Regions from separate parts of the Vibrio sp. Vb1554 genome, predicted to be linked through region 4. Evidence: predicted binding sites of a transcription regulator. Region 4 holds the regulator's gene; each other region holds the start of a gene.
The links. The regulator PurR, encoded in region 4, represses purine synthesis genes. The targets are predictions, from matches to a motif close to TNANGNAAACGTTTNCNTNA.
Positions count from the first base shown of each region.

Region 1: a site for PurR is predicted at 1,872-1,891, ahead of purT (formate-dependent phosphoribosylglycinamide formyltransferase). Genes of this name have one in related genera too.
Region 2: a site for PurR is predicted at 1,897-1,916, ahead of R8N28_RS05525 (formate--tetrahydrofolate ligase). Genes of this name have one in related genera too.
Region 3: a site for PurR is predicted at 1,830-1,849, ahead of glyA (serine hydroxymethyltransferase). Genes of this name have one in related genera too.

Region 1 is NZ_JAWPOJ010000005.1:153,266-156,342, reverse strand. Features, by position in the region: gene R8N28_RS06665 (LrgB family protein) at 1-494, shown strand, start outside; gene cdd (cytidine deaminase) at 926-1,813, shown strand; gene purT (formate-dependent phosphoribosylglycinamide formyltransferase) at 1,957-3,077, shown strand, end outside.
Region 2 is NZ_JAWPOJ010000004.1:149,018-152,094, reverse strand. Features, by position in the region: gene R8N28_RS05535 (CreA family protein) at 1-207, shown strand, start outside; gene R8N28_RS05530 (inosine/guanosine kinase) at 442-1,746, shown strand; gene R8N28_RS05525 (formate--tetrahydrofolate ligase) at 1,983-3,077, shown strand, end outside.
Region 3 is NZ_JAWPOJ010000020.1:20,449-23,525, forward strand. Features, by position in the region: gene lipA (lipoyl synthase) at 1-61, shown strand, start outside; gene glyA (serine hydroxymethyltransferase) at 523-1,773, opposite strand; gene R8N28_RS16405 (YitT family protein) at 2,121-2,723, shown strand; gene R8N28_RS16410 (winged helix-turn-helix domain-containing protein) at 2,814-3,077, shown strand, end outside.
Region 4 is NZ_JAWPOJ010000012.1:16,416-19,492, forward strand. Features, by position in the region: gene R8N28_RS12010 (TfoX/Sxy family DNA transformation protein) at 87-677, opposite strand; cyclic di-GMP riboswitch class I at 794-883, opposite strand; gene purR (HTH-type transcriptional repressor PurR) at 1,171-2,175, opposite strand; gene torD (molecular chaperone TorD) at 2,644-3,077, opposite strand, start outside.

The sequences.
Region 1 (3,077 bases), on a different contig from region 4:
CAGCCGTAGTTGCTCTGGCTTACCCGCTATATGAACAACTACCACAGATTAAAGCAAACTGGCGAATCATCACTTTTGCTTGCACAGTAGGCAGTGTGATGTCGATGATGACAACCACCTTGATCGCAGTCGCTTTCAAAGCAGATATCAGTTTAATCGCAAGTCTAGTGGGTAAATCCGTCACTACGCCAATAGCAATGGAAATTTCGAGTCACCTCGGTGGTGAAGCTGCCGTTGCGGCGATCTTGGTTCTGATTGTTGGTTTATTGGGCGCGATTTTGGCATACCCAATTTACAACTTAATTGGAATTAAACACCCGATTGCACGTGGTCTGACAATGGGTACAGTCTCTCATGCCTTAGGCACCGCTACTTGTGCAGAGAAACAGCCCATAGATGCCGCGTTCTCATCACTCGCATTGGTTTTATGTGGGATCATAACTTCTATTTTGGCTCCAAGTTTTTTTGCTTTGGCGGTCTGGCTATATCAATAGTTAAGCGCTCTCGGTCTGCCCTCCTTCCGGCAGGCCGTAGCCTTTACGTTTCTTACTTATCCCTTTTCAAAACCCTATCTTATCTATCAAACTCACCCAGTAATATCGTGAAGGGACTTGACTGAGATATACATTCATAGCATTAGCATTCTAGCTGCTACCACTCGCTCTAGATTACGTAAGTATAAAGTAGCATAGCGGTAAAAGTCGCGTTGGTAACATACTCCTGCTCCTTGGTCATATGAATATATACTGATATGGTTAATTGTGAGACGGAGATAACGCTTCACACCTGTGCAATCGAATACATGTGTGAGCTCACTCTAATTATGTAACAGAATTATCAATTGCATTATTTATCGTGATCTAACGCACGGAACATTTCTATCTTTCACATAGAATAACTGTCCATGCAATAACAAGGATTCAACATGAAAAGTCGCATTGAACAGGCGCTAGCAGGCGCTCCAGAAGCACTTTCCAAACAACTTGCTCCTATCATCCAAGCTGATGATTTTGATGCTACGCTTTCAGTTCAACAATTTGAGCAGTTGCTTTCAGCTACCGGTCTATCAGACAAAGAGCTTCGTGTTGCGCTACTTCCTTTTGCCGCAGCGTACTCCTATGCTCCCCTTTCTGACTTTTATGTCGGCGCTATCGTTCGTGGTCTTTCAGGTCGCCTTTACTTCGGTGCCAACATGGAATTCTTTGGTGTACAGTTGGGTCAAACGGTTCACGCAGAGCAGTCTGCGATTAGCCATGCTTGGATGAAAGGCGAACGTGGTGTTAAGGATATCACTATCAACTTCAGCCCATGTGGTCACTGCCGCCAGTTCATGAATGAGTTATCTACCGCAAACGAGCTTAAAATCCAGCTCCCAGAACGTGAAGAAAAGTCACTTCATGAATACCTGCCTGAAGCCTTTGGACCAAACGATCTCGGTATCGAGTCCGGCTTAATGGCAGAAGTTAAACACCAATTCTCATGTGATGATGAAGACGCACTCATCCAAAGTGCAGTTGAAGCGATGAACATGAGCCACTCTCCATACACCAACAACTTGAGTGGTTTAGCATTAGAGATGACTAGCGGCCGTGTATTCCAAGGCGCTTATGCAGAAAATGCAGCGTTTAATCCTAGCTTGCCACCGCTACAAGTTGCGCTAATCCAAGTTTTACTTGCGGGTGAAACCTTTGACAGCATCAAAGCCGCTGCATTGGTAGAAAACTCTGAAGGTAAGATCAGTCACTTAGCCGATACGCAATCAACGTTGGAAGCGTTGAATCCAGATATTCCGCTTAGTTTTGTCAACGTATAAACGACAAATTCAACAAAAAGCTCTACAACATGTAGAGCTTTTTTATTACCTAAAAACCAAAAGCAAACGTTTGCTTTGTCATAAAACTTCAGTATGATCTCCTGCAATTTCTGTCTCATCACTCTATTTTGTAAGGGAACACTATGTTTGGCACTGCAACTAGCGCAAATGCTACCCGTGTATTACTTTTAGGCTCTGGCGAACTCGGTAAAGAAGTCGCCATTGAATGCCAGAGACTTGGTTTAGAAGTGATTGCTTGTGATCGCTATGCCAATGCTCCAGCGATGCAAGTCGCTCACCGTAGTTATGTTATCGACATGTTAGATGGGAACGCCTTAGAAGAAGTTATTACGAAGGAACAACCTACTTACGTCGTACCAGAAATTGAAGCCATCGCAACCGGCAAACTGGTAGAGCTTGAAGAAAAAGGACTGAATGTTGTTCCAACCGCTAAGGCAACCAGGCTAACAATGAATCGTGAAGGTATCCGACGTTTGGCAGCAGAAGAACTGGAATTGACGACTTCACCTTATCGTTTTGCAGATAACTTTGAAGACTTCAAAGCCGCGGTTGAGCATGTGGGTATTCCGTGCGTGGTGAAGCCTGTGATGAGCTCTTCAGGTAAAGGGCAAAGTGTTATCAAGACCGAAGACGACGTTACACAAGCATGGGATTACGCTCAGGAAGGCGGGCGTACGGGTGCAGGTCGCGTTATCGTGGAAGGTTTTATCGACTTCGATTACGAAATCACTTTATTGACCATCAGAGCCGTTGACGGTGTGCATTTCTGTGCTCCAATTGGTCATCGTCAGGAAGATGGCGACTACCGCGAATCATGGCAACCGCAAACTATGTCAGAAAACGCAGTAAAAGCAGCTGAATACACGGCTGAGAAAGTGGTAAACGCGCTCGGTGGCTACGGCATCTTTGGTGTAGAGCTGTTTGTCAAAGGCGATAAAGTCATTTTCAATGAGGTCTCTCCTCGCCCTCACGATACGGGTATGGTTACAATGATTTCGCAGGAAATGTCTGAGTTTGCTCTCCACGTGCGCGCGTTTACCGGAATGCCAATTAATAATATTGTACAATATGGCCCATCTGCGTCTGCTGTTATTCTTGGACAAGGGACTTCCACAAACATTCGCTTTGAAAACCTAAGCAAAGCTTTAGCTCAACCTCAAACACAAGTTCGTCTATTCGGTAAGCCAGAAATCGATGGTCGCCGCCGTTTAGGTGTTGTCCTTACGCGACGAAAAACCACCGA
Region 2 (3,077 bases), on a different contig from region 4:
AAGTCCGGTGAAATTGTATTTAAGAAGTCAAAAAGCATTTTCTTCAAAACAATGAAGGTTCGCCGTATTTATGATGCCGATAACCAAACCTTACTCTACTTGTCTTATACAACAAAAGAGACCGATGGTAGTTTTAAGCATAGCCTTTCGACAGTCCCACTTTGGGGTACCAAGGCTTACGTTGAGCCAACTGAAGTGAAAAAGTAACGCGGGTAAATTTAGTTAGCGCGGAGCAGGCTCTTTCCGGGCGCTGCTGAGCAACAAGTTTAAAAAAACAACCCATTGCAATACGACAAGCGTCATAAGCTGCTGCTGCTTTGGTTGCTATTTACTCAGCTCGCTGATTTTTTCAGCGAGCAGACTTCTTTGTAATAAATCGCCACGATTTTCATTTTTTTGTGATACAATCCCGCCTCTTTTTTTTCTCACTCAAGAACAAGCATGAAGTTTCCTGGTCAGCGTAAATCTAAACACTACTTCCCAACTCACGCTCGAGATCCATTAGTAAACCAAATCCGACAGGCACCTAAGCTATATCGCCCAACTATTGTTGGTGTCGGTCAAACCATTGTAGATATCGAAGCACGTGTAGATGACGCGTTTTTAGAGAAATACAACCTGAGTAAAGGACATTCGCTCGTTCTTGAAGAAAGCAAAGCAGATGCACTTTACGAAGAACTGGTTGAGCAAGGCCTGATCACACACCAATACCCAGGTGACACGATTGGCAATACTCTTCACAACTACTCAGTTTTAGCCGATAGCAAATCCGTTTTGCTCGGTGTGATGTCTAAGAACATTCAAGTCGGTTCTTTTGCTTACCGCTACCTTTGCCGTACGTCTTCACGCATGAACCTTAACCATTTACAAACGGTAGATGGCCCTATTGGTCGCTGCTACACCCTAATTTCTCAAGACGGTGAGCGTACATTTGCTATCAACGAAGGTCATATGAATCAACTACTTCCGGAAAGCATTCCTGAAGAGATCTTTGAGAAAGCATCAGCCCTGGTTGTTTCTTCTTACCTCATGCGTGGTAAAGAAGAAGATCCAATGCCTAAAGCGGTACAAAGAGCGATCGACTTTGCTAAGAAGCACGATGTCCCTGTTGTACTTACGTTAGGGACGAAGTACGTTATCGAAGGTAACGCACAGTGGTGGCAAGAATACATTCGCGAAAACATTTCTGTTGTCGCTATGAATGAAGAAGAAGGTGCGGCGCTAACAGGTGAAACAGAGCCGCTAGCTGCTGCTGATAAAGCACTTGAATGGGTTGATCTCGTACTGTGTACGGCAGGACCAAATGGTCTGTACATGGCTGGTTACACCGATGAGAAAGTAAAACGAGAAACCACACACGACATCCTTGAAAGCTCCCTCGAAGCCTTTAACCAGTACGAGTTTAGTCGTGCGATGCGTAAAGAAGACTGTCAAAACCCAATGAAGGTCTACTCTCACATCGGCCCTTACCTTGGTGGACCACTAGAGATTAAGAACACTAACGGTGCAGGTGATGCAGCCCTTTCAGCCTTACTGCATGACATGGCAGCAAACTCTTTCCACCAAAAAGAAGTGCCTAACTCAGAAAAGCACGAAGTACGATGCTTAACCTACTCCTCGCTTTCTCAGATCTGTAAATACGCAAACCGAGTAAGCTATGAAGTGTTGACGCAGCACTCTCCTCGCCTATCGCGAGCGCTTCCTGAACGAGAAGATAGCTTAGAAGAGACTTATTGGGATCGTTAAAACGACAGCTTTAAAGCTAAAAATATATCAAGGTCACCATTTGGTGGCCTTTTTGTTTTTGTCTAGCACTGTAACGAGTAGATTTCGTTAGTATGTCGCACAATACGAAGCAGTAAACTCTTTACAAGCCTAACCGAAACAGTACCATCACCAAGCAGACCTTTGCCTCACAATAATACTCGTTATAACTCAGGTAGTTTTTCAACGCTACCTGAGTACCACTTTGGGGATTCTCCATGCAGTCAGATATCGAAATTTGCCGAAAAACACCACTTTCTTCTATTGATGTTATCGCGGAAAAAGTAGGACTATCACCCGAAGAGTATGACACTCACGGGAAGCACAAAGCCAAAGTCCACCCAAAATGTTTGGAACGACTCAAAGCAAATGATGACGGTAAACTTGTACTCGTCACTGCGATCACGCCGACTCCTCTTGGCGAAGGAAAAACCGTTACGACGATAGGCCTGGCGCAAGGTTTAGCAAAGCTTAATCAATCTGTTATTGCATGTATAAGGCAACCTTCGATGGGACCCGTCTTCGGTATTAAAGGTGGCGCAGCGGGCGGCGGTTATTCTCAAGTAGCTCCAATGGAAGAGTTAAACTTACACCTTACTGGTGACATTCACGCAGTGACAGCGGCGCACAACCTTGCTTCAGCCGCTCTTGACGCTCGCTTGTTCCATGAGCAACGCGAGGGTTATGATGCCTTTGAATCACGCACCGGGTTAAGAGCACTTAAAATCGACACGGCAAGTATTACTTGGAAACGAGTGATGGACCATAATGATCGTGCACTACGTAAAGTCAAAATTGGCCTCAATGATGCAGGAAAAACCATCAATGGTTTCGAGCGTGACGAAGGGTTCGATATTTCAGCTGCTTCCGAGTTAATGGCTATAATTGCACTAGCCAAAGATTTAAAAGATTTACGTCAACGTATCGGGAAAATTGTCGTAGCGTACGATTTGAACGGAACCCCCGTCACTACGGAAGATCTACAAGTTGCAGGAGCAATGGCAGTAACACTAAAAGAGGCGATTGCACCAACACTGATGCAAACTCTAGAAGGTGTTCCTACGTTGATCCATGCAGGTCCATTTGCAAACATCGCCCATGGAAATTCATCCATTATCGCGGACGATATTGCGCTAAAATTGTCAGGTTACACGGTAACTGAAGCCGGTTTTGGTTCGGATATGGGATTTGAGAAAGCGTGTAACATTAAAGCTGCTGCCGCCAACAAAGCCCCGGACTGTGTAGTGATCGTAGCAACATTACGCGGCCTCAAAGCGAATTCTGGACACTACGATTTACGCCCAGGTATGGCT
Region 3 (3,077 bases), on a different contig from region 4:
TCCATTTGTGCGCTCTTCTTACCATGCCGATATGCAAGCTCAAGGTATCGAGATTAAATAAGCTCTCGCTTGTTTTGAAAAGCTTGTTTTGAAGAGAAAAGGTTGGCTCAGTGCCAACCTTTTTTGTATCTGACAAATGATGATAAAAAGCCATTCTACCACTGTCATTCTGAACAGCGAGGAACGAGCGTGATTCAGAATCAGTTTTCAGAGTACTGATGATTTTTAGAGAAACTCTGAGTAAAAGAGTGCGCCTCAACAAGATTCCTGATCTCGCCTAGGCTCATCGGAATGACGTGGTTTGGATATATTGAAAAGGGACAGTGTTGGTAGCCATCCCCTTATCACACACTCTCGCTATATCTCATTCCAAACGCCAGACAAACAAAAAGGCCCTCAAATGAGGACCTTTAGTATATCAATGTTCAAAATAGATGAGTCGAGTTCTAGAAGAACACACGGAGTTTGCGCGAGCAAATGAGTATGTTCGACACCGAAATCGACTCACTCTATGAAAAGCAGTTAGGCGTAAACTGGTAGACGCTTACAAATTTCTAGCACTTTCTGTTTTGTCGCTTCGATAACTTCTTCGTTGCCGATGTTATCTAGAACGTCACACATCCAGTTTGCTAGCTCTTTTGCATCTTCTTCAGTGAAGCCACGGCGAGTGATCGCTGGCGTACCTACACGGATACCAGACGTTACGAATGGGCTGCGTGGGTCATTTGGTACTGAGTTCTTGTTTACAGTGATGTTTGCTGCACCTAGTGCCGCGTCTGCGTCTTTACCAGTGATATCTTTGTCGATTAGGTCAACAAGGAACAAGTGGTTTTCTGTACCATTAGATACGATTTTGTAGCCACGCTCTTGGAACTGACCAACCATTGCTTTTGCGTTTTTCACTACGCGAGCTTGATAAGCTTTGAACTCTGGCTCCATCGCTTCTTTGAACGCTACTGCTTTACCAGCGATAACGTGCATTAGAGGGCCACCTTGACCACCTGGGAACACTGCTGAGTTCAGTTTCTTGTACATATCTTCGCCAGCATTTGACAAGATAAGACCACCGCGAGGACCTGCTAGTGTTTTGTGCGTCGTTGTTGTTACCACGTGAGCATGCGGTACTGGTGTTGGGTATTCACCGGCAGCGATAAGACCAGCTACGTGCGCCATATCAACAAATAAGTAAGCACCTGCTTTGTCAGCGATTTCACGCATGCGTTTCCAATCAACGATTTGCGAGTAAGCAGAGAAACCACCGATGATCATCTTAGGTTTGTGTTCAAGTGCTAGCTGTTCCATCTCGTCGTAGTTGATTTGACCAGCTTCATCGATACCGTAAGGGATAACGTTGTAGTGCTTACCCGAGAAGTTTACTGGTGAACCGTGAGTTAGGTGACCACCGTGTGCTAGGCTCATGCCTAAAACTGTATCGCCAGGGTTAAGAAGCGCCATGTAAACTGCGCTGTTTGCTTGAGAACCTGAGTGAGGCTGTACGTTAGCGTACTCACAACCAAATAGTTGGCATGCACGCTCAATTGCTAGTGCTTCAGCTTTATCTACGTACTCACAACCGCCGTAGTAACGCTTACCTGGGTAGCCTTCAGCGTATTTGTTCGTTAGCTGAGAACCTTGCGCTTCCATTACACGTGGGCTTGTGTAGTTTTCAGAAGCGATAAGTTCAATGTGTTCTTCCTGGCGAAGAGTTTCTTCCTGGATAGCTGCGAACAGTTCCGCATCGTAATCTGCGATGTTCATATCACGCTTAAGCATCTGTATCTCCTGACTCAGATTAGTACTGAAAGTTGCAAAAAAACTGTTGAATGACCCGACGCAAACGTTTTCGTCACCCTAATGGCGCGCATTCTACATAATTTGATTTAGGTCATAAAGAGAAATTTACAATTTTTCTCATGCAGTTTTTTCATGATGACAAGCAATGTTTATCATGCCAGCATTGCAATCGCATAACGACAATCTATTGCCTGTCAAATTTGTGCTTTACACCCTGTAAAACAGCAATTACATAGGTTTACCGTAAATTTTACCCTCTAGCTACCGAAAAGATCATCTTTTTACTACTATGCACGCCTTATTTATCACTAATGACTGCAACATTGATGGAAAAACACTCATTAAAAGAAGACTGGATAGCGATTCTCACGGGTACCTTTTTAGTAGCTCAAGGCGTTTTCTTTCTCCAATCCGCGAACCTTCTAACGGGAGGCACGACTGGATTGGCTCTGCTTATTAGCCAATTTACACCTTTTACCTTTGGTGTGCTGTACTTTTTAGCAAACAGTCCTTTTTACTTACTAGCATGGAAACGCTTCGGCCGTCATTTCGCCATTAATAGTGCCACTTCTGGCGCGTTGGTTTCTATCTTTGCCGATCATCTTTATTTGCTAATCTCGCTCGAATCGGTAAATGAAGTTTATTGCGCCGTCGCAGGCGGGCTTTTAATGGGGCTCGGTATGCTGATCCTATTCAGACATCGCTCCAGCTTAGGTGGCTTTAACGTGCTGTGTTTGTTTATCCAAGACAAATTTGGCATTTCAGTTGGCAAAAGCCAAATGGCAATCGATGCATGTATCCTGTTTGCTTCATTCTTCTTTGTCACACCAGAAGTGATTGGCCTTTCAATTTTGGGGGCGTTTGCACTCAATGTCGTGTTAGCGATGAACCACAAACCGCACCGCTATTCCGTGACCTACGGTTCATAAATTTTTGATAATGATTGAAGCGCGATTTATAAGATTTCGCGCTCCAATCGCTATATAATACTTCGCGATTTCCAAATAGATCGGTACGGTATGCGCGACTTTCTGCAACAAGCTAAACAGACTCACAGTTGTATTGCGATTGGAGAGCTGATCTATAACCCGAAGACACAGAGCCTTCATCAAGATGCTATCGCGATTGATCTTGAACCTCGCACCGTTGAATTATTAGAACTGCTGTTAACAAGCGTTGGCCACCCACTCTCTGCTGACACCATTATTGAAACCATTTGGCAGAGCAAGTTCATCTCTAAGAATGTGCTCACGAACCGCATTAGCACCTTACGTGCACTGCTA
Region 4 (3,077 bases):
AATAAGACAGTAGGAAAACCGAAAAAATTTCACAAAAAAACCGCAGATTAGACTGCGGTTTTACAAGATAGTTTTTAGGCCGACTTTTATTGGAGGCCGTTCATCAACTCATCTCGGCGAGCTTGAGGTACCACACTCCAATGAGTGCCGTTGATAGCACCTTCTAGTGCCCATAGCAACTCAATGTTGACGGTTGCAGAGTGCGTATCTCTTATCGCTTTATAGGCGTTAAGCGCACCTTCCTCTTCAAGCTTCTCTACGGATTCGATGCCGGCTTTTTTTAGCATGCGCTCGGTAGCCAGTCGTAAGTTAGGCAAATCTTTCAAACGGTTAGGCTTTGTACTTGCTTGCTGTTCTTTCTCAAGCTTTGCCTTTTTCAATGATTGATTCGCTACTTCGATTAAGCGTTCGCTTGATTCCCATAAATCGCTGGAAATAGCGTAGTACTTTGTAACGACTGGGAAGCCACGTTTTTTATAAACGTAAGGCTTTAGCCCTTGTTTCTCGAAGTCAGATGAAGTTTTTTGGTCTGCTCTGATATGAAGCTGATTGTTTACCACTAGTGCAAACATTGTTTCATCAGCGAATAGTCCGAAGCCACCAAACATTGAGCGCGACTTGATATTACCAAGTGCCTCAAATAGCTTCATAGAGTCTTTGAGTATCGGTTTATCCATGTTTTGTTATCTCGGTGTAATTAATATTACGCCACCAAAAGTCAGGTCCGAGAGAGTAGCAAACATGCGTAAAAACAATGTCATTACAGAGTAAAGTCATTGCTTACACACTTGCCATCGGTAACCCCGCTACCTTCCATATCGTAATATGGTTCAGGCCGGAGGCTTTGCGTCCCACTCTTTCGAATGGTTTGCCCTGTGCGTGACACAATGAGCATACTTCTTATATTGAATTAACATCACGGTTTAGCGTTAAAAGTGTGATTTCGGTTCAATAAAAATGATAGATTGAATGCTCTATTTTGCATATGGAAAGGTGTAAATTGGCCTTTGAAAAGTAGTTCTTAATATATATTACATTTATATAAAACAGGGAGTTAACGTTAGTCAATTGTTATTAGAGCAGTGTGAAGTATTAGAGAATGCTTAATTTTCCCAAAAAAATAAGCACCCCTATAGAGCGCTTATTTAACACGGTTAAATACAGTGAAATTTAGTTCATTTTTTTCACAGTATTTCGAATTACAAGCTCAGGTTGCATTTCGAAAATTCGTTTTTCGTGTTCTTTATCTTTGATACGCTCAAGTAGAATTTCGAATGCATTTTTACCAACACGACGCTTAGGTTGGTGGATAGTCGTTAGCGGTGGAGAGAAGTATTCCGCAAGCTCGATGTTGTCGTAGCCGATCACTGAAATATCTTCAGGAATTTTGATCCCGTTTTGTTGCAAGCGGCTCATTAGGCCTAGAGCCATTGTGTCGTTAAAACAGAATACCGCCGTCGGGCGCTTGTCCATTGCGGTAATTTTATCTGCAACTAATACGGCCGTATCACATTCAAAGTTACCTTCAAGGATCCAGTCTTCATTTACAGCTAGGTTCGCTTCGCTCATTGCGCGACGGAAACCTGCAATGCGCTCTTGGCAAGCAAGCTTTTCAAAATGACCGCTTAGACAAGCGATATCCGTATGACCATTGTCAATCAGATGTTTGGTTGCAATGTAGCCACCTTCTTCTGAGTTATCCATGATCTTGTCTGCTTGTGAGCTCTCTGGGCCCCAATCCATGACCACTTTAGGAATGTCCGCATGACGGTCAAGCATCTCTTTTAGTTCTTCGGTTAAGTCAGAACACATCACAAGGATGCCATCAACGCGCTTTTCAGCCAGCATACGAATGTAATCGCGTTGTTTTTCGTAAATCCCGCCTGTGTTACATAAAATCAGAGTATAGCCTTGGCGGTAACAGTAGCTCTCAACGCCATCAATCACTTCTGAGAAAAATAGGTTAGTTGATTGAGTTACTAACATGCCAATCGTACGAGTTGAGTTGCATTTTAGGCTGCGTGCAACGGCACTTGGCGCGTAATTCAGCTCGTCAACGGCTTTCATTACTTTTTCTTGCGTTGCTTCTGCAACGAAACGCGTTTTATTGATAACGTGCGAAACTGTCGTAGTGGAAACGCCGGCTAAGCGAGCAACGTCTTTTATCGTGGCCATAAATGGTGTCCTGTATCGAGCTACTGAAATATGTCGTATTGGATGTACCTGATGCTCTAATGGTTTCACACCTAGCAATCTAAAATTGGCGCTAAGTGTCTCGGCAGCGGTTGATCCAAGTGCGACAAAAGGGTGCGTAGCAGCATCGGTCGATGAATTTTATCTTTTTTCTATCTGATGAGAAATTGCCATCAACCTGTTAAGAAAACACAAAAACCGCTATATTTCAGCGGTTTACATATAAATCATATTTAATCGTTTGCGCTCACATTTTAGCCCTATGTGGACTGACTAGCAATGTTTTCAGCAAGAGATTTGTGTATTTGAAGTCACATTTTGACTGCTAAATAACCAAGCGTCTTTGCGCTAAGTTAAGGCAAACGAATATTATACCCAAGTTACTTACAATTGGTCACTTTCAGGCATACAGGAAGCCCGATAGGCAGGCTCCCTAAAAATAGGCGGCAATTATTCACCAAGAAGGTAGGCGCTGTCTAGTTTACAAAATGCAACTAATAGTTTCGCGACACTCGAGTAAAATCCAAATTCGTCGAATTTTTTACATTTGTCTGAAAACTGAGGTAACCAAGACATCAATTGTTGCTGGATAAAGTCGTTTTGTTTAACGAAGGCTTCTTCCATGTGTTTTTCTTGTTCAAGCTCGTTTGAGCGGATAATCATGTTCCCGAGAAAGTCGAGCTCAACGGCTAAGTGATCCGCAGGTTCCTTTAGGTTTTCGTCTACTTGAACGCCAAATTCAGCCATCAACTTTTCCATTTCCTCAGCTGGCTTGTCATTCAGTAAACCTGATTCACCAATGTACATGGATGCGTAAGGAAGAGCGCCGTATTTTTCTGTCTTCAAAAACAGTTCACAAAAGTCAGCTGCAAGCTCTAGTTGTG